DNA from 4 places in the Janthinobacterium lyxosi genome. Region 2 is predicted to be linked to each of the others. Evidence: predicted binding sites of a transcription regulator. Region 2 holds the regulator's gene; each other region holds the start of a gene.
What was found. Region 2 encodes sigma-54, which starts transcription at its own class of promoters, with help from an activator protein. Its sites were predicted from a motif close to TGGCANGNAANCTGCTTT; they were not measured.
Positions count from the first base shown of each region.

Region 1: the regulator sigma-54 is predicted to act here: its motif matches at 2,761-2,778, upstream of pepA (flocculation-associated PEP-CTERM protein PepA).
Region 3: the regulator sigma-54 is predicted to act here: its motif matches at 2,535-2,552, upstream of urtA (urea ABC transporter substrate-binding protein).
Region 4: the regulator sigma-54 is predicted to act here: its motif matches at 3,184-3,201, upstream of prpB (methylisocitrate lyase).

Region 1 is NZ_JBNYXM010000043.1:2,432-7,206, reverse strand. Features, by position in the region: gene ACQ4WP_RS26650 (ThiF family adenylyltransferase) at 1-666, shown strand, start outside; gene ACQ4WP_RS26645 (nitroreductase family protein) at 667-1,776, shown strand; gene pepA (flocculation-associated PEP-CTERM protein PepA) at 1,852-2,685, opposite strand; gene ACQ4WP_RS26635 (hypothetical protein) at 3,048-3,221, shown strand; gene ACQ4WP_RS26630 (hypothetical protein) at 3,451-3,588, shown strand; gene ACQ4WP_RS26625 (hypothetical protein) at 3,718-4,086, shown strand; gene ACQ4WP_RS26620 (acyl-CoA thioesterase) at 4,162-4,620, shown strand; gene ACQ4WP_RS26615 (DEAD/DEAH box helicase) at 4,705-4,775, opposite strand, start outside.
Region 2 is NZ_JBNYXM010000023.1:52,511-57,285, reverse strand. Features, by position in the region: gene lptC (LPS export ABC transporter periplasmic protein LptC) at 1-243, shown strand, start outside; gene lptA (lipopolysaccharide transport periplasmic protein LptA) at 269-850, shown strand; gene lptB (LPS export ABC transporter ATP-binding protein) at 850-1,605, shown strand; gene ACQ4WP_RS21475 (RNA polymerase factor sigma-54) at 1,610-3,091, shown strand; gene hpf (ribosome hibernation-promoting factor, HPF/YfiA family) at 3,161-3,520, shown strand; gene ACQ4WP_RS21465 (enoyl-CoA hydratase/isomerase family protein) at 3,777-4,775, shown strand, end outside.
Region 3 is NZ_JBNYXM010000011.1:75,236-80,010, reverse strand. Features, by position in the region: gene urtB (urea ABC transporter permease subunit UrtB) at 1-1,092, opposite strand, end outside; gene urtA (urea ABC transporter substrate-binding protein) at 1,230-2,483, opposite strand; gene ACQ4WP_RS13820 (DUF4349 domain-containing protein) at 2,683-3,471, opposite strand; gene ACQ4WP_RS13815 (transglutaminase-like domain-containing protein) at 3,488-4,087, opposite strand; gene ACQ4WP_RS13810 (DUF2760 domain-containing protein) at 4,345-4,775, shown strand, end outside.
Region 4 is NZ_JBNYXM010000005.1:247,998-252,772, reverse strand. Features, by position in the region: gene acnD (Fe/S-dependent 2-methylisocitrate dehydratase AcnD) at 1-986, opposite strand, end outside; gene prpC (bifunctional 2-methylcitrate synthase/citrate synthase) at 1,010-2,164, opposite strand; gene prpB (methylisocitrate lyase) at 2,234-3,121, opposite strand; gene ACQ4WP_RS07340 (hypothetical protein) at 3,485-3,733, opposite strand; gene ACQ4WP_RS07335 (hypothetical protein) at 3,858-4,094, opposite strand; gene ACQ4WP_RS07330 (MBL fold metallo-hydrolase) at 4,271-4,775, shown strand, end outside.

The DNA of each region.
Region 1 (4,775 bases), on a different contig from region 2:
AATCGACAGGCCGGCGCCATGATGTCCACCCTGGGCCAGCCCAAGGTAGCGGTGCTGGCGCAGATGGCGCGTGATATCAATCCCGAACTGGAGATTAAACAATTTCCAGACGGCATACACGACAGCAACCTGGCCGAGTTTTTTGCCGGTGTCGACCTGTACGTGGACGGCCTGGATTTCTTTGCCTTTCCCGCGCGCCAGGCCACCTTCTCCACCTGCGCGCGCCTGGGCATTCCCGCCATCACGGCCGCGCCGCTGGGCATGGGCACGGCCGTGCTCAGCTTCATGCCGGGCGGCATGACGTTCGAAGAGTATTTTGGCTGGGGCGACTTGCCTGAAGAAGAAAAAGCTTTGCGTTTTCTCGTCGGGCTGGCGCCGGCCGGCTTGCACGGCCCTTATCTGGTCGACCCGTCGGCCATCAACCTGAAGGAGCGGCGCGGGCCGTCGACCATCATGGGCTGCCAGCTGTGCGCGGGCGCAGCCGCCACCGAGGCGCTGAAGATCTTATTGAAACGCGGCAAGGTGATGGCGGCGCCGCACGGCATGCATTTCGACGCCTACCGCAACAAGCTCGTGCATACCTGGCGTCCCGGCGGCAACCGTCATCCGCTGCAACGGCTGGCGATGGCCATCATCAAGCGGCGCCGCGCCGCGCAGGGGGCATAAATGGTACAAGCACTGCTGATCGATCCCGTGCTGGAAAACATTCTCGACCAGGCGCGCTGGGCGCCCAGCGGCGACAATACGCAGCCGTGGCGCTTTGAAGTCGTGGAGCAGCGCCATGTCGTCGTGCATGGCTTCGATACGCGCAGCCATTGCGTGTACGATCTCGACGGCCATCCCAGCCAGCTATCGCTGGGCGCCTTGCTCGAAAGCATGGCACTGGCGGCCAGCAGCCATGGTTTGCGCGTGGAGGCGCGTCGGCGCGGCGGCTTGCCCGATACCTTGCCCACGTTAGACGTGCGCTTTGTCGACAGCCCCGGCATGCTGCCCGACCCGCTGGCGGCCTTCCTGCCGCAGCGCAGCGTGCAGCGGCGACGGCTCAGCACGCGCCATCTGCGCGCCAGCGAAAAGGCGGCGCTGGCGGCCAGCTTGCCGCCTGGCTACGCTGTGCAGTGGTTCGAAGGCTGGCGCGCGCGCCTGGCCTGCGCGCGTCTGATGTTCGACAATGCGAAGCTGCGCCTGACCATGCCCGAAGCGCACAAGGTGCACCGTGACGTCATCGAATGGGGTGCACGTTTCAGCAGCGACCGCATCCCGGAGCAGGCGCTGGGCGTCGACCCGATGACGGCGCGGCTGATGCGTTGGGTCATGCACAGCTGGCGCCGCGTGGATTTTTTCAATACCTGGCTGGCGGGTACCATTGCCCCGCGCCTGCAGATGGACTTGCTGCCAGGCCTGTATTGCGCCGCGCATTTCGTGTTGCTGGCCGATGCGCCGCCGCGCCATATCGACGATTACGTGGCGGCGGGCCGCGCCATGCAGCGCTTCTGGCTGACGGCCACGCAGCTGGGCCTGCAGTTGCAGCCGGAGCTGACGCCGTTGATCTTCGCCCGTTATGTGCGCGAACGGCGGGCCTTTTCGCGCACCGACGGCATGCTGGAGCTGGCGCAGGAACTGGCGGTGCAATGCCAGGCCGTGCTGGGTGCGGTGGTGGTCGAGCGGGCCGTGTTCCTTGGCCGCATCGGCGCCGGTCCGGCGGCCCAGGCGCGCTCCTTGCGCCGGCCGCTGCAAGACTTGCTGGTGGCGCCGGTCAACGGGAGGACGCATGCGTGAACGGCATGCGTTTGCTGGCTGCCGCAGCGAAAAAAGCCGCTGAGGACATCAGCGGCTTGTAAACTGGATCGTATATCAAGCCTGGCGCTGCTTGTCTTGCTGGCGGCGCGCAGTCATGCCCAGGCCAAACAGGCCGATACCGAGCAGTGCGATGGTGCCTGGCTCAGGTACAGCTGCTTGAAATAATTCCAGACCGCCGCCGTCGGCCATCGCGATGAAACTGTTGGTCAAGCTGCCACCGATGAAGCTGTTCGTATTTCCGCTGAGGGACTCCAACGGGAAAAACGGGTTGGGATTGACGAAAAACAACTGTCCTTGCGGCGTCAGCGTGGCGTTAAGCAAGGCCTTGAAGTCGCCTTGGGCCAGGCCGGCGAAAATGTGTGCTTCGCCCAGATCGAGCGTGTAGGTCACGATCGCATAATCATCCCCGGAGACGCCACCTACATTCACCGGCGAGCCTGCTACGTTACTGACCGACAGTGAGGTGTTTTGGTTGGGGTCGATGTACAGCGTCATGGTCAGGGTTTGAAAGTTGGCGTGGATCCCGCCAGACAGAGTATCCGCCTGACCGGTGATGGTGAACAGGCCATACATGCCATAGCCATTGAGGGCGTTCAGTTGCGATGGCACGCTGCCGCCGGTGGGGCTGCCGAAAGCGGCCTTGGTCAGAAAGCCTGTTTCAATGAAGGGATCGTTGCCACCACCCAAACCGCCAACGATGGTTTGTTCGACGCGCGCGTGATATTCAAAGCTGATGCGGTCGGCCACAACCAGATTGGGTATGGTACCGGGGACGGAACCTTCATTGACGGTAAACAAAGGACCAGCGAGTGCAGGAGCACTGATCAGCGCGGCGCCGATGGCGGCCGCGGAGAGAGCGAAACGCAGGAATGAGGACAGCGGTTTCATGGCATTTCCTTCAGCGTGAGGATTGATCGGACCAGGTCACTGTGGCGGCTGCCTCAGATAACCTCATACGCCCTTGAAGCAGAATTCGTACCATGTAATATTTGTATTTAAATTCAACAGCTTATGAAAACAGGTGTGCCGTTTTTCGCGCTTGTGTAAAAAAAATCGACGGTTTACGCCGCCTTCACAGGTGCATGCCTATAACAGCTGAGCTGGCCAGCGCAGGCTCTGGGTCGGCAACATGGAGGACGCCTGGACTTCCTCTGCTCAAGTGGACAGCGCCTTTTTCATGCGTGAATAGTGCGGCTCGCGGGCGCCAGTCTTTCCCGTCATCGGCTACAGTGGGGCAAAAGGAGGTCACCATGCAGCCACGATCCCGTCATGCCCCGCTGCGTGCGCACAGCACGCCTGAACCGGATATCCCGCCGCCGCCCGAAGGCGATCCTTTGACGCCGCCGCCGGAAAAACCGCCGCACACGGATCCCGTGCCCGTCGAGGAACCGACGCCACCACCGCCGCCCGTCAAGATGGGCTGAGAGCAAGTCGTCGCGCACCTGAGCGCTCATGCGCTGCCGCGCCCTGTTTATTTCTAGTTGGAAATGGATGGCGCGGGCGGCGGGATCGGCACGCCATTTAAACAACAAAAATGCCAATAAATGTTGCCGAGTGGATACAAATCAAGCGCTAACTGCTGTGTGTCATGCAGCCGTCACGATTCTGTTCTTATAATGAGACATCATAAAAATTCTTGTACAGGAGACCATCATGGGCAATTCCTTGCATAACAAAATCTACCTGGGCCGGCGCCCTGTGATCACCAGTAAAAACCTCGCAGCGCTGGCCCTGGCGGGCGCCGTGGCCGGTTGTGGCCTGGCGTGGCTGCTGTTGCGCACCTACAAATAAGCGCGATCCTCGCGCATTTTCAGCACGCCGTCCGTGGGGCGGATGGCGACTGAATCACGTTGCCTGTTGCCGATGCGCAGCGGGGCGCGTACCATGGGGGCCGAACACCTGGCCTCTTATGGAAAAGTAATGAAGAACGAGAAATTAACAACCGATGAATATGACGCGCTGGAGCAAGTTGCTCGCGGTATCAAGACCGAGCGCCCCAGTGCTTGCGTTGCCCGCAATGCCAAGCGCCTGTCCGGCCTGAAGCTGCTCAGCTACGCCCGCGATGGCCGTTTGTCCATCACCGAGAAAGCACAACAACTGCTGTTCCTGCGCCGCTGCATCATGGGTTTGCGCGCCGTCGCCGCCGATCCGCTGACCAAGCTGGACACGGAGGTGGCTTATTTCCTGGGCAAGAAAGCCCACATCGTGGCGCGCGCCGAAGGCGAGGGGCACGACATTTCCGACAAGGGCCGCGACTCGCTGGCCGATATCGACACCCTGGGCCTGTAAGGTCTGCACCGGCCCCTGGGGCCGGTTTTCACATCCCCCTCACTTTCCCCTTTGGAGAACACTTTGGACAGCGCGATGAACTGGTCGGCCCACGAACTGACGATGACGGTCTTGATGACGCCCGATATGGCCAACTTTTCCGGCAACGTGCACGGTGGCACCATCCTGAAATACCTCGATAGCGTCGCCTACGCCTGTGCCAGCCGCTACTCGGGCAGCTATGTGGTGACCCTGTCCGTGGACCAGGTGATGTTCTTGCAGCCTATTCACGTGGGTGAACTGGTGACGTTCCTCGCCTCGATCAATTACACGGGCACGACCTCGATGGAAGTGGGCATCCGCGTGGTGACGGAAAACATTCAGCAGCGCCTGGTGCGCCATGCCAACAGCTGCTATTTCACGATGGTGGCCGTGGACGCCAACCGCAAGCCGGTGGCCGTGCCGCCGCTGGTGCTGGAGACGCCGGAGCAGCATGCGCGCTTCGAGCAAGCCAAGCTGCGCAAGATGTCGCGCCAGAAGGTGTCGAAGAAGTAAATGCGCCGGGCATAAAAAAACGGCCACCAGAGTGATCTGGTGGCCGTTTTTATTGCCTGCTGCCTCGGCGGCGGTGCGCCGTGATTAACGGTCGCCGTAGCTGCGGCGTGCGCCGTCGGTGCTGCGCGGGTTGGAACCCTTGTAGCCGCCGCCCG
Region 2 (4,775 bases):
GTCGTGATCGACCGGGTGGCCAGTCCGAAGGCGCAGAACCTGACAGTCAAGACGGAAGCGCTGACGGTGTTTCCGGATGAGGAAAGAATGGAAACGGACGTGCCTGTCGATATCCTGACGGGCGCCTCGCGCATCAATGGCATCGGCATGAAGGCGAATAACGCTACCGGCGTGGTGGAAGTGCAGAATGCGCTGCGCATGGTCCTCCCGCCGAAACCGCGCCCGGCCGCGGCGGCAAAATGACAGAATGAAACAAGGAAACCATACTATGAAGAACATCTTGCTGTTGACCGTATTTTCTCTGGCCATGATGGGCGTGGCGCATGCCGAGAAGGCCGATTCCGAGAAGGAAGCTGTCATCACGGCACGTAGCGGCCATGTCGACGACATCAAGCAGGTGCGTACCCTGACGGGCGACGTCGTGCTGGTCAAGGGTACCTTGACCATGAAGGCGGGCCGGGCCCTGATCACGGAAGACCCGCAAGGCTACCAGTTCATTACCTTCTGGGCCGATCCCGGCAAACTGGCCACCTTCCGCCAGAAGCGCGATGGCGCGGGCGACCTGTGGGTCGAAGGCGAAGCGGAGCGCGTGGAATACGACAACAAGACGGAAGTGGTGAAACTGTTTTCCAGGGCCAAGCTGACGCGCCTGGAAGGCACAAAAGTGACTGACGTGGCCAATGGCGCCTTCATCTCGTATGACAGCCGCAAGGAAGAATTTGCGATGGAAAATTCGAATAGCGGCACCAGCACCCCGGATGGCGGCAGCGTGCGCATGGTGATCCAGCCGAAGCCCAAGGCACCGGCGGCGGAGAAAGCGCCGGCCACGCCCGCGCCAGGAAAGAAATAATGGACAATACACGTTGCGGCAGCACCCTGATCGTTCGCGGGCTGCAAAAAACCTATGGCAAGCGGCAAGTCGTGCATGATGTCTCGCTGCAAGTCGAATGCGGCGAAGTGGTCGGGCTATTGGGTCCGAACGGCGCCGGCAAGACCACCTCGTTCTACATGATCGTCGGCCTGGTGCCGTCCGACGGCGGCAGCATCGATATCAGCGGCGTGGACATTTCCCGCCTGCCGATCCACCGCCGCGCGCAGATGGGCCTGTCGTATCTGCCGCAGGAAGCGTCCGTGTTTCGCAAGCTGACGGTGGAAGACAATATCCGCGCCGTGCTGGAAATCCAGACCGTCGAAGGCCGTCCCCTGAAGAAGGCCGAGATCGAGGAGCGCCTGGATAAATTGCTGGCCGACTTGCAGATTGAAAAGTTGCGCGAGAACCAGGCGCTGTCCCTGTCGGGCGGCGAGCGCCGCCGCGTGGAGATCGCCCGCGCGCTGGCCACCGACCCGCGTTTCGTGCTGCTCGACGAGCCATTCGCCGGTGTCGACCCCATCGCCGTGATCGAGATCCAGCGCATCGTGCGCTTCTTGAAGGAGCGCAATATCGGTGTCCTGATCACCGATCATAATGTGCGCGAGACGCTGGGTATCTGCGACCGTGCCTACATCATCAACCAGGGCTCGGTGCTGGCGTCGGGACGCCCCGACGACATCATCGCGAACGAGTCGGTACGCCGGGTCTATCTGGGCGAACACTTCCGCATGTGAGCCAATGAAACAATCATTGCAGCTGCGCACTTCGCAGCACCTGGCACTGACGCCGCAGTTGCAGCAATCGATACGCCTGTTGCAATTGTCTACCCTGGAATTGCACCAGGAGCTAGAGCAATTGCTGACGGACAATCCCTTGCTCGAACGCCTCGACGATCCGCTCGACCGTTCGCTGCGCCTGCTGTCCGATGGCGCCTTGAGTTCCACGGCTGCGCCGGCCGAAGCACCGCCCCAGCCGCCAGGCCAGGAGGCGCCTGCAGCGCCGGCCGAAGCGGAAACCTTTGACGGAGAGGCCGCCGGCGACAGCCCGGCTGCAGCGGAGGGCGGCGACAGCGACTGGAGCGAGGCGAGCCGGGGCAAGGCGCCCGACGACGAAGATTCCCGCCCGCAACTCGAAGCCCATCACTGCACCCTGCGCGAACACTTGATGGAGCAGATGCGCGTGACGGTGCTCGAATTGCGCGACCGCGCGCTGGTCGAGCTGATCATCGACGCACTCGATGACAACGGCTACCTGGAAGAGTCGCTCGACGACATCCTGGCACGCCTGCCGCAAGAGCTGGAAATCGACGCCGACGAGATGCGCACGGCCTTGTCGCTGCTGCAAAGTTTCGATCCGCCCGGCGTGGGCGCGCGCAATGCGTCCGAATGCCTGGCGCTGCAAATCAAGCGTTTGCCGCACATCGCCATGGTGACGCGGCGCATGGCCCTCGTCATCGTGGAAAAGCACCTGGCCTGGTTTGCCCAGCGCGATTTCAACAAGCTGAAAAAAGCCCTCGATTGCGACGATGAGGACTTGCGCGAAGCGCAGACGGTGATTCGCCAGTGCAATCCGCATCCGGGTGCCGTCTTCGCCTCGGATGTGTCCGATTACGTGGTGCCCGACGTCGTCGTCAAGCGCGCGCGCAATGGCTGGCAAGTCACCCTGAACAACGACGTCATGCCGCGCCTGCGCGTGAACGCCATGTACGCCAACTTGCTCAAGCAGGGCAAGGGCGAGGGCGCCATGGGCGCACAGTTGCAGGAAGCCAAGTGGCTGATCAAGAATATGCGCCAGCGCTTTGACACGATCTTGCGCGTGGCGCAGGCGATAGTAGAAAGACAAAAGAACTTTTTCTCGCATGGGGCCGTTGCCATGCGCCCCCTTGTGCTCCGTGAAATAGCTGATACACTGGGTTTACACGAGAGTACTATCTCGCGGGTAACAACCCAAAAGTACATGCTGACCCCGCATGGCATGTTTGAGTTGAAATATTTCTTTGGTAGCCACGTCGCCACCGAAGCGGGGGGCGAAGCGTCATCGACGGCGATACGGGCATTGATCGTGCAACTGACAGGAGCAGAAGACCCTAAAAATCCTTTATCCGACAGTAAGATTGCGGACATGCTGGGGGAACAAGGCATGGTGATTGCGCGACGTACTGTTGCCAAATACCGGGAAGCGTTGAAAATTCCGCCAGTGAGCCTGCGTAAGTGTTTGTAAGTTTTTTTCGGTTCCTCTGCGGGCCGGATAGGATGGACCGCACGAACCCGATCATCTTTAGGAGTGTGTATGAATCTCACCATCAGCGGACATCATCTCGAAGTCACACCAGCCATCCGTGAATATGTACAAACGAAGCTGGAGCGCGTGAAACGTCATTTCGATCAAGTCATCGATATTGCCGTGATTCTGACCGTGGATAACCTCAAAGAGAAAGAAAAACGTCAAAAGGCCGAAGTCAACCTGCGTCTGAGTGGTAAAACTGTCTACGTGGAAAGCCTGGCGCAAGACTTGTATGCCGCGATCGATACCCTGATCGACAAGCTGGACAGGCAAGTGATGAAATACAAAACCAAAGTGCAAGGGCACGGTAAAGAGGCGATCAAGCATCTGCCAGACAACTCGGACGAAGAATTCGCCGCCGCCTAAGAACACCAAAAAACCTGCTGCGCGTCGCGATTTGCGGCCTCCGATGCTCACTGTGCATACGCACAGCTCCGCTTCTCAGCCACAACTCACATCCGCTCGCTACGGTTTTTCCACGTGTTCCACGGCCTGCGACTTTGAACCGGTTGTGATCAACTAGGGGCGCACCTTGCGCCCTTTTTTGCGCCCGAACCTGTCGAACGCAATGTTCCCTCGCAGGCGCTAGAATGTGGCCACTCTCACTTCTTTTCATTTTGCCATGAGCGACTTCGTCCAGACCTCCATCCGCAACCGTACGGGCCACATCGTTCTCGACCGCCCGAAAGCCTTGAATTCCCTGTCGCTGGAGATGGTGCGTGCCCTGAGCACGGCCCTGCTGGCCTGGCGCGCCGATCCGCAGGTGGACGCCGTGGTCATCCGCTCCAGCAGCGAGAAAGCCTTGTGCGCCGGTGGCGACATCCGCTTCTTTTACGATGCGGGCCTGGCCACGCCGCAAGGCGGCAGTGCCCAGCTGGAAGATTTCTTTACGGAAGAATACGCTTTAAATCATTTGATTCATTTCTATCCGAAACCGTATATTGCCGTGCTGGATGGCGTGGTGATGGGCGGCGGCATGGGCGTGGCGCAAGCCGGGCCTGGCAACCGCCTGCGCATCGTCACGGGCCGCACGCGCATGGCCATGCCGGAAGTCAATATTGGCTTGTTCCCGGACGTGGGCGGCAGTTATTTCCTTTCCCGCTTGGCGGGCCAACTGGGCCTGTACCTGGGATTGACAGGCTTGACGATCAACGCGGCCGATGCCCTGTACACGGGCCTGGCCGATGTGTACCTGCCCGAGGCGCAGATGGGGGCGCTGCTGGCCCTGTTCGAATCGACGCCGGGCGAGGCCTTGCCGGTGGCCATCAAGGCGCTGGCAGCACCGTTCCAGGCCGAGGCGGGGGCTTCTCCCCTGGCCACGGCGCGCGCGGCGCTGGACCGCCATTTCGGCGCCGGTTCGGTGGCCGCCATCATGGCGTCGCTGACGCAGGACGACAGCGCGTTCGCCGGCAAGGCCCTGGCGGCCATGCGCCTGCGTTCGCCGCTGATGATGTCGGTGACCCTGGAATTGCTGCAGCGGGGCGCCCGCCTGGGCGTGGCCGATTGCCTGCGCATGGAGCGCAGCGTGGTGCGCCATAACTTCGAACATGGCGAAGTGCTCGAAGGCGTGCGCGCGCTGGTGGTCGACAAGGACAATGCGCCGCGCTGGAACCCTGCCAGC
Region 3 (4,775 bases), on a different contig from region 2:
CGGATTGGCCACTTCCACGTTTTGCGCGCCGAAGATCGTACGCACCGCCTGCATGAGGATCAGGCTGATGCCCCAGGTGGCCAGCAGGGTTTCCAGCGGCCGGCCATACAGCCAGCGGATCACCGTGCGCTCCAGCGCCACGCCCACCAGTCCCGCGACGAGAAAAGCGGCCGGTAGCGCGGCCAACAGGTAGGCCTCCTGCTGGCCGGGCAGGTAGCTGCGGAAAAACAGCTGGCACAGATAGGTCGTGTAAGCGCCTATCATCAGCAATTCGCCGTGCGCCATGTTGATGATGCCCATCAAGCCAAATGTAATGGCCAGTCCCAGCGCGGCCAGCAGCAGCACGCTGCCCAGCGAAATGCCGTAGAACACATTGCCGGCGAATTCCATGCGCGCCACTCGTCCCTTGATCTGGCGCATGGTCTCGATGGCGGCCAGCTGCGCGGCTTCGTCCGGCTCGCCGGCGCGCCCATCCGTGCCCTTGTCCAGCATGGCTTGCAGCTCGGGCAGCAAGCGCGCATCGCTGCTGCCGGCCAGCGCCTGCACGGCTTGCTTGCGCGTGGCCGCATCGGGCGCCTGCAGGTTGGCGCTGGCGATCAACACCTGCAATATCTGCGTAATTTCAGCATCGCTTTCCCGCCCCAGGGCGGTGCGGATCAGAGGGATTTGCGCGGGATCGACAGCCTTTTGCAAGGCTTGCGCAGCCGCCAGGCGGGCGCTGCGCTCCGGCGCCAGCAGCTGCAAGCCCGACAAGGCACCCGCCACGGCGGCGCGCAAGCGGTTGTTGACCATCACGCCATCGATACCATCGGGCACCGGACCGGTCGTGCCACTTGCCGGATCGTAGGCTTGCTCGCCGTCGACCACATACACTTTGCCATCGGGCGTGGCATAGACAGCGTCATCCTGCAAGGCTTGCAGCACGCGGGCGGCCTCCGGCGTGGCCAACGCGGCGATCTGCGCGACGGCAGCGACCCTTGTGTCGGGGTCGTCGCCGGACAGCGGTTTGAGTAAGGATGGATCGATGGCGGCCTGCGCCATCGAGGATAGCAACAGGCAGGCGAGGAGCAGTAATTTGGAGAGGAGCTGCATGCGCATGGATTCCATGTAGTAAAGCCGATGTCTTGATAAGTATCCTTCCCCCAAAGACAAGGACAGGGGTCAGACCCGGCGGGTCTGACCCCAGCGCTTTGCCTGGGGTTGCGATGACGATTCGACGCGCAAGCTCTTTACAACTTCTGCTTGCCCTCATTGCCCTTGATATACGGGCTCCACGGCTGTGCGCGTATTGCTTCCTTGGTTTTCCACACGACATTAAATTGCCCATCGGCCTTGATCTCGCCGATCATCACGGGCTTATGCAAATGGTGGTTGGTCGCATCCATGGTCAAGGTGAAGCCCGATGGTGCTTTCATGCTCTGGCCGGCCATGGCGGCGATCACCTTGTCCGTATCCGTCGATTTCGCTTTTTCCACGGCTTGCGCCCACATGTGGATGCCCACATAGGTCGCTTCCATGGGGTCGTTCGTCACCACGGAACCCGCGTTCGGCAACTTTTGTGCCACCGCATACGCCTTCCACTGCTTGATGAAGGCCATATTCACGGGGTTCTTGGCGGATTCGAAATAATTCCACGCCGCCAGATGTCCGAGCAAGGGCTTGGTATCGATGCCGCGCAACTCTTCCTCACCGACGGAAAACGCGACGACGGGCACGTCCGTGGCTTTCAAGCCCGCATTGCCCAGTTCCTTGTAGAACGGCACGTTCGAGTCGCCATTGATGGTGGAAATGACGGCCGTCTTGCCGCCCGTGGAAAACTTCTTGATGTTGGCAACGATGGTTTGATAGTCGGCGTGGCCGAACGGCGTGTAGACCTCGCTGATATCGCTATCCTTGACCCCTTTGCTTTTCAGGAAGGCGCGCAGGATCTTGTTGGTGGTGCGCGGATACACATAATCCGTGCCCAGCAACACGAAGCGCTTGGCGCCGCCGCCATCCTTGCTCATCAGGTATTCGACGGCCGGTATCGCTTGCTGGTTCGGCGCGGCGCCCGTATAAAACACATTCTTTTCCAGCTCCTCTCCCTCGTATTGCACCGGGTAAAACAGCAGGCTGTTGAGTTCCTTGAACACCGGTAAAACCGACTTGCGCGACACGGACGTCCAGCAGCCGAACACCACGGCAACCTTGTCCTGCGCCACCAGCTGGCGCGCTTTTTCCGCAAACAAAGGCCAGTTCGACGCGGGATCGACCACCACGGCTTCCAGCTTCTTGCCCAGCACGCCACCCTTGGCATTGATTTCCGCGATCGTCATCAGCGCCACGTCTTTCAGCGACGTTTCGGAAATGGCCATGGTGCCCGACAGGGAGTGCAAGATGCCCACCTTGATGGTATCGGCGGCCAGGGCTGCCTGCATATAGGTGGATGTGGCCAGGGCCAGGGCGCCGGCGGCGGCCGCTTTCAGGATGATGCGTCGTGACATGGGGACTCCTGTGATGGGTTCGTGGGGTCGAGCTGGGCATACGATGTTGTTAAAGCAGAATGCATGCCAGCGCCAGCAGGCGTCCGCCATGGTGCACGCAGCCAGCGCCGCACGAAAAAAAACCTGGCTGCACAAGGACTGTGCAGCCAGGTTTCAAATTGCCGTAAAACGGTGCGCCGAAGAAGTTAATCCATACGAATCAATGCTTACGCGGCACTCCGCGCAAACGGCGCCAGCCCTTGCGGCCCAGCGGGAACAGCAGCACGAAAGCGATCAGCCACGGCAGGATATACGCCATGACCGTGATGGCGTTGGCCACGCCTTCCGACAGGTTTTCCGTGAAATTGCCCAGCGCGCGCTTGACGGGCCGCCAGAACGATTGCTTGCCTTCGGCGCCGATGACCACGTTCAGCAAGTCCGTGTCGATGCGCTGCATCAACAACGCGTTGGCCGCCGTCGCCTGCTCCAGTTCCACTTGCACGGTGGCCAGCTCCTTGGTCACCTTGATCAGGGCATCGACGTTCGCTCCCGAGCGCTTTTCCAGGTCCTGCAGTTGCGCCTGGTATTGCTTGAGCATTTCCAGGCGTTTCTTGCTGTCGAGTACAGGACGGCCCAGGTCTTCCACCTTGGTGCCCTGGCTGGTGACGTCGCCTTCGGCCGCGACCAGCGCGACCAGCTTCTTGATGCCGGCCGGCTTGGCGCGCATGCTGATGCGCGCATGCACGTAACGGCCGCCGTCGACGCTGGAGTCGAGCAGCAGACAGCCATTGTCCGTGTCGGCCTTGCAGGCGGCGACCACTTTTTCATACAGCGGCCGCACTTGCGCCTCGTGCGTATCGACGCTGACATTGTGTTCATAGGCAAGAAATTCGCTGCCTTTTTCCTTGCTATCGAGACGCGCGGCACTGGACTGGCCCGCGCTCTCGCCCTTGCCGCCGCAACCGGCCAGCAGCAAGAGGCCGAACAGACATATGGATACTTTTCTCATGATTTCTTTCTCTGGATTATTTGCTAAGCGGAAGCATCTCGACATCGGGCAGATGCGCCGCCACGTCCTGCACGTTCGCATAGCCGGTCAGCGCAGCCACCACCTGCGGCAACGGCGCCGGCCAGATTTCAGGCAAGTCACGCTCCTCGGGCGCCAGCACGGGAAAGGCCAGTTGCTCCTGCGGCGGCGTAAAGGCAGCCGCGACGCCGGGCTTGTTGCCGCGCGCATCGATGCGGTACCAGCCAAAATCTTGCAGATACACGGCGTTCAAGCCATGCAGGCAAAATGGCGGCCCCACTTCGCCGACAGCCAGGCGTTGATAGCACAGGCCGGCAGGAATGCCGTTGGCGCGCAGCAGCGCGGCCAGCAAATGGCTCTTCGCATAGCAATAGCCAGTGCCATGCTGCAAGACGTCGGAAGCGCGGCAGGTAACGGGATTGCGCTGGTAATCCCAGCTGTGGGCGACCTCGTCGCGCACGAAGGCAAAGCAGCGGGCCGCGATGGCGGCGTCGCCCACCGCTCCTGCCGCCAGCTCGGCCGCCCTGGCGCGCACGGCCGGATGGTCGCTGTCGATATACAGGCTGCTGGTTAGATAGGGGGTAAAGTCGGTAGACATGGCATAAAGGCAATGCGAAAAGATAATGCGCGATTTTAGTCGAAGCGGCACGCAATCGAGCGTTTCCTTGCGCAGGAACAAAGAAAATCCATGCTTCAAGCTCGCTGGGCGGGGGCCGGCGACTTTGGCGACAGCCCGGTAGCTGGTATCATGCGGGCAAACGCCAGCCGGCCCCATTGGGCCGGCGCATGCAACACCTTGCGAAGCGGTTCCGCGCCGCCGACGCCTCCCCCTACAGATCAGAGAAACGAGTTCCTATGAGCACACCATCGTCCCACCCATCGTTCTGGCGCAGAGTCCCGCTGGCTTTCGGCGCCTTCTTCAGCACCCTGTCGGACGCCGCCTATGCGGCCCGTGTGGAAAAACTGTCCTTGCCCGAGGTGGCCCCGGTGGCGCCCGTGGCCCCTGCTCCGGCGCCAGCCGCCGCACCAATCATCTTGAAAGAAGCCACGCCGGACGCGGCCCTGCAATTGCTGGCCCTGCTGCAGCGCGAAGCGCGATTGATCGACTTTACCCAGGAAAATCTGGGCAGCCATGCCGATGCCGACATCGGCGCAGCCGCCCGCGTGGTGCATGAAGGCTGCGCCAAGGTCATGCGCGAATACTTCACCATCGAGGCCGTGCGCCAGGAAACCGAGGGCAGCCGCATCGTGCTGCAGGAAGGCTTTGACAGCGCCCAGGTACGCCT
Region 4 (4,775 bases), on a different contig from region 2:
TCCACCAGCTTCACCAGCTCGTCGTCGCGGCCCGTCAGCTTCAGATACTTGATGGTTTGCGCGTCGATGTAGAACATGGCGGCCGTGGCGCCAAATTCCGGCGCCATGTTGGAAATCGTGGCGCGGTCGCCCAGGGTCAGGTGCGAAGCGCCCTCGCCAAAGAACTCCAGGTAGGACGAGACGACCTTCTGCTTGCGCAAAAATTCCGTCAGCGCCAGCACCGTGTCCGTGGCCGTGATGCCCGGCTGCGGCTTGCCCGTCAGCTTGACGCCGATGATGTCGGGCAAACGCATCCACGAAGCGCGGCCCAGCATCACGCTTTCCGCTTCCAGTCCACCCACGCCGATGGCGATCACGCCCAGCGCATCGACCATCGGCGTATGCGAATCCGTGCCCACCAGGGTGTCGGGATAGGCTACGCCATCCTGCACCTGGATCACGGGCGACATGCGCTCCAGATTGATCTGGTGCAAGATGCCGTTGCCTGGCGGAATCACGTCAACGTTCTTGAACGCTTTCTTGGTCCAGTCGATGAAGTCGAAACGGTCTTCGTTGCGGCGGTCTTCGATGGCGCGGTTCTTGGCAAAGGCATCAGGATCGAAGCCGCCGCATTCGACGGCCAGCGAATGGTCGACCACCAGCTGCGTCGGCACGACGGGATTGACCAGGGCCGGGTCGCCGCCCTGGGCCGCGATGGCGTCGCGCAGGCCTGCCAGGTCGACCAGGGCCGTCTGGCCCAGGATGTCATGGCAGACGACGCGGGCGGGGAACCATGGAAAGTCCAGGTCGCGGCGACGTTCGATGAACTGGCTCAGGGAAGCATTCAAGGTGGCCGGGTCGCAGCGGCGCACCAGGTTTTCGGCCAGCACGCGCGAGGTGTAGGGCAAGGTGGCGTAGGCGCCTGGCTGGATCGCATCGACGGCGGCACGCGTGTCGAAATAGTCTAGCTGGGTGCCCGGCAAGGGTTTGCGGTGCAGCGTATTCATATTAATACTCATGTTGGCACTCATTATTTGCGGTCCTTGATCGGCACAAATTCCAGATCTTCCGGGCCGACATAGTTGGCGCTCGGACGGATGATCTTATTGTCGATGCGCTGCTCGATGATGTGGGCGGCCCAGCCCGAGGTGCGCGAGATGACGAACAGCGGCGTAAACATCGCCGTCGGCACGCCCATCATGTGGTAGGACACGGCCGAGAACCAGTCCAGGTTAGGGAACATATTCTTGATTTCCCACATGACCGATTCCAGGCGCTCGGCGATGTCGAACATTTTCGTGGAACCCGCCTCCTGCGACAGCGAACGGGCCACTTCCTTGATGACCTTGTTGCGCGGATCGGAAATCGTATAGACGGGGTGGCCGAAGCCGATCACCACTTCCTTGTTGGACACGCGCTCGCGGATGTCCGCTTCCGCTTCATCGGCATTGTCGTAGCGCTTCTGGATGTCCAGCGCCACTTCGTTCGCGCCGCCGTGTTTCGGGCCGCGCAGCGCGCCGATGGCGCCCGTGATGGCCGAATGGATGTCCGAACCCGTGCCGGCGATGACGCGGCTGGTGAAGGTCGAGGCGTTGAATTCGTGTTCCGCGTACAGAATCAGCGAGGTGTGCATGGCTTTTTCCCACGACGCCGACGGCTTTTCGCCGTGCAGCAGGTGCAGGAAGTGGCCGCCGATCGAGTCGTCGTCCGTTTCCACTTCGATGCGCTTGCCATTATGGCTGTAGTGGTACCAATACAGCAGCATGGAGCCGAACGACGCCATCAGGCGGTCGGCGATGTCGCGCGCGCCAGGCGCATTATGGTCGTCTTTTTCAGGCAAGGTACAGCCCAGCACCGACACGCCCGTGCGCATCACGTCCATCGGGTGGGCGGCGGCCGGCAGCGCTTCCAGGGCCGACTTGACAGCCGACGGCAGGCCGCGCAGGGATTTCAGCTTGGCCTTGTAGCCTTTCAGTTCGGCCGCCGTGGGCAGCTTGCCGTGCACCAGCAGGTAGGCGATTTCCTCGAATTCGCAGCTGTCGGCCACGTCCAGGATGTCATAGCCGCGGTAGTGCAAATCGTTGCCGGTCTTGCCGACCGAGCACAGCGCCGTGTTGCCGGCGGTAACGCCGGACAGGGCGACGGATTTTTTAGGCTTGAAAGTAGCGACTTGCGGTGCGGTCATTGTGTTCTCCAGATTGAATAGTCTCGGGTGCGTCACTGCGGGACCGGCATGCGGTCCCTGCTTCTTTACTTATTTCTTTTGCGCGGCGAACAGGGCATCGAGCTTTTGCTCGAAGTCGTGGTAATTGATCGATTCATACAGCTCCATGCGCGTCTGCATGGTGTCGACGACATTCTTTTGCGTGCCGTCGCGGCGCAGGGCACGGTAGACGTTGTCGGCAGCCTTGTTCATGGCGCGGAAGGCCGACAGCGGATACAGGGCCAGGCCCACGTGGGCGCTGCGCAGCTCGTCCAGCGTGAACAGCGGCGTGTCGCCAAATTCCGTGATATTGGCCAGGATAGGCACATTGACGGCCTTGGCGAACGTGGCGTACATCTCCAGGTCCGTGATGGCTTCAGGGAAGATCATGTCGGCGCCCGCCTCGACGCAGGCGACGGCGCGTTCCAGTGCCGCTTCCAGGCCATCGACGGCCAGCGCATCGGTGCGCGCCATGATGACGAAGTTGGGGTCCGTGCGCGCATCGACGGCTGCCTTGATGCGGTCGACCATTTCTTCCTTGCTCACGATTTCCTTGCCCGGACGGTGGCCGCAGCGCTTGGCGCCCACCTGATCTTCGATGTGCAGGCCGGCGGCGCCGAACTTGATCATCGATTTCACCGTGCGCGCCACATTGAAGGCGGACGAACCGAAGCCCGTGTCGGCATCGACCAGCAGCGGCAGGTCGCACACGTCGGTGATGCGACGGATATCGGTCAGCACGTCGTCCAGACTGGAAATACCCAGATCGGGCAAGCCCAGCGAGCCGGCCGCGACACCGCCGCCGGACAGATAAATGGCTTTATAGCCGGCGCGCTTGGCCAGCAAGGCGTGGTTGGCATTGATGGCGCCGACGACTTGCAACGGGGATTCTTCCTGGACGGCCTTGCGGAATGCAGCACCTGCGGAGTATTGAGTCATGTGTTCACCTTATGGGATTCGGGTCGTCCCGAATGTTTCATGGACTTGCTATGAGTATCAGTATTGCAAATGCCGTGCCAGGGCCATGCGCTCGCCCAAAAAGTGCGCTACAACACAGTGCAATACGAGGGAAACGGCCAGGCAGCAGCGTGGCGCGCGCTGTCACGCAAGGGAACAGGATGTGATGCCCGATAGTCGCGATGTTTCAATTACGTTTCAACTATTTCATATGAAACATCATATTGAAACATGCAACAGGCCGTGGATTTAGCTGGATGGGCGCAGACCTTGCAGCGCGCCAAACGCAACACAGCCGGCGGGCGCCGGCTGCAGGAACACAATGAAACTGAAAAAACAAAAAAACTAGGCCAGCCGCACCAGCGGGTTGGCGATGATGTTGTCGATCTGGCGCACGGCTTCCTCGCAGGCGGCGGCAATGGCGCCATCCTCGTCGTCGCGCACGAACTGCATGGTCGAGCCTTCGAACACTTCCAGGCCTTCCGCGGTGGCGCGTTCGATGTCGCAACTTGCCGACCATTTGCCATCGGTGGTGGGCACGACCAGGGGAACGATTTCCCAGCCTTTATAGTGAATTTTAGAACTGCTTTCCATGGGGTGCCTCCTTGTGACTGACTCAATAGTGGAAATCGTAGCATGAAGCGCGACTGGCAGCGATGTGTTTCAGGCACCAACACGTAGTCAGGCTCACTTTTCGGGCTAAACGATTTACGCTGACTCAAGGACGCAGCAGATTATCCACTTCCGTCCTGGCCACTTCCAGGCCGGCCGTGCAAGCCGTCTCGGGCGCCGCATAGCCGCCCAGGGTGCGGCTGCGCGTGATCGCTTGCGCCGCGCTCTCGCCTTCGCGCTGCAGGCGGTAGGTAAAATCCCATAAATCGTCGTTGTCCTTTTGCGGGGTCACCGAAATCGTAAAACCGCGGTACTCTTCGCTGCGTGCAGTGATATCGTTCATGAATTCCTCCTTGTCAGAATGAGGTTACCACGCAGCAAGCGCCAGGGCGTGCACGACTGCGACGGGCGCATGCATGCCCGCTTATCTGTTTTTCGCATGTTTAATCTCAATTTCCAACATTTTTTAGCGCACCCTGGCGATATAATGCCCTTCCCTGTCCGTACTTTGCCGCCGCGATGACCCCACAAATCCAAGCTTTCTTCGACCCCGCCACCGCCACCGTCACCTATGTCGTCTACGCAGCGGATGGCCAGGACTGCGCCATCATCGATTCCGTGCTCGACTACGACCCCAAGGCGGGCCGTACCTCGACTACGTCGGCCGACAAGGTGATCGCCTTCGTGCGTGAACATGGCTTGCAATGCCGCTGGTTGCTGGAAACCCATGCGCATGCCGACCACCTGTCCGCCGCGCCCTACCTGCAGCAGCAGGTGGGCGGCGACGTGGCCATCGGCGCCGCCATCCAGACGGTGCAGCAAGCCTTCGCTGCCGTCTACCACCAGGATGACGCCAAGGCCGACGGCTCGCAGTTCGACCAACTGTTCGCGCCCGACCAGGTGTTTCATATTGGCAAGCTGGAAGTGCGCGCCCTGCACGTGCCCGGCCATACGCCGGCCGACCTGGCCTACCAGATCGGCGACGCCGTCTTCGTGGGCGACACCCTGTTCATGCCGGACGTGG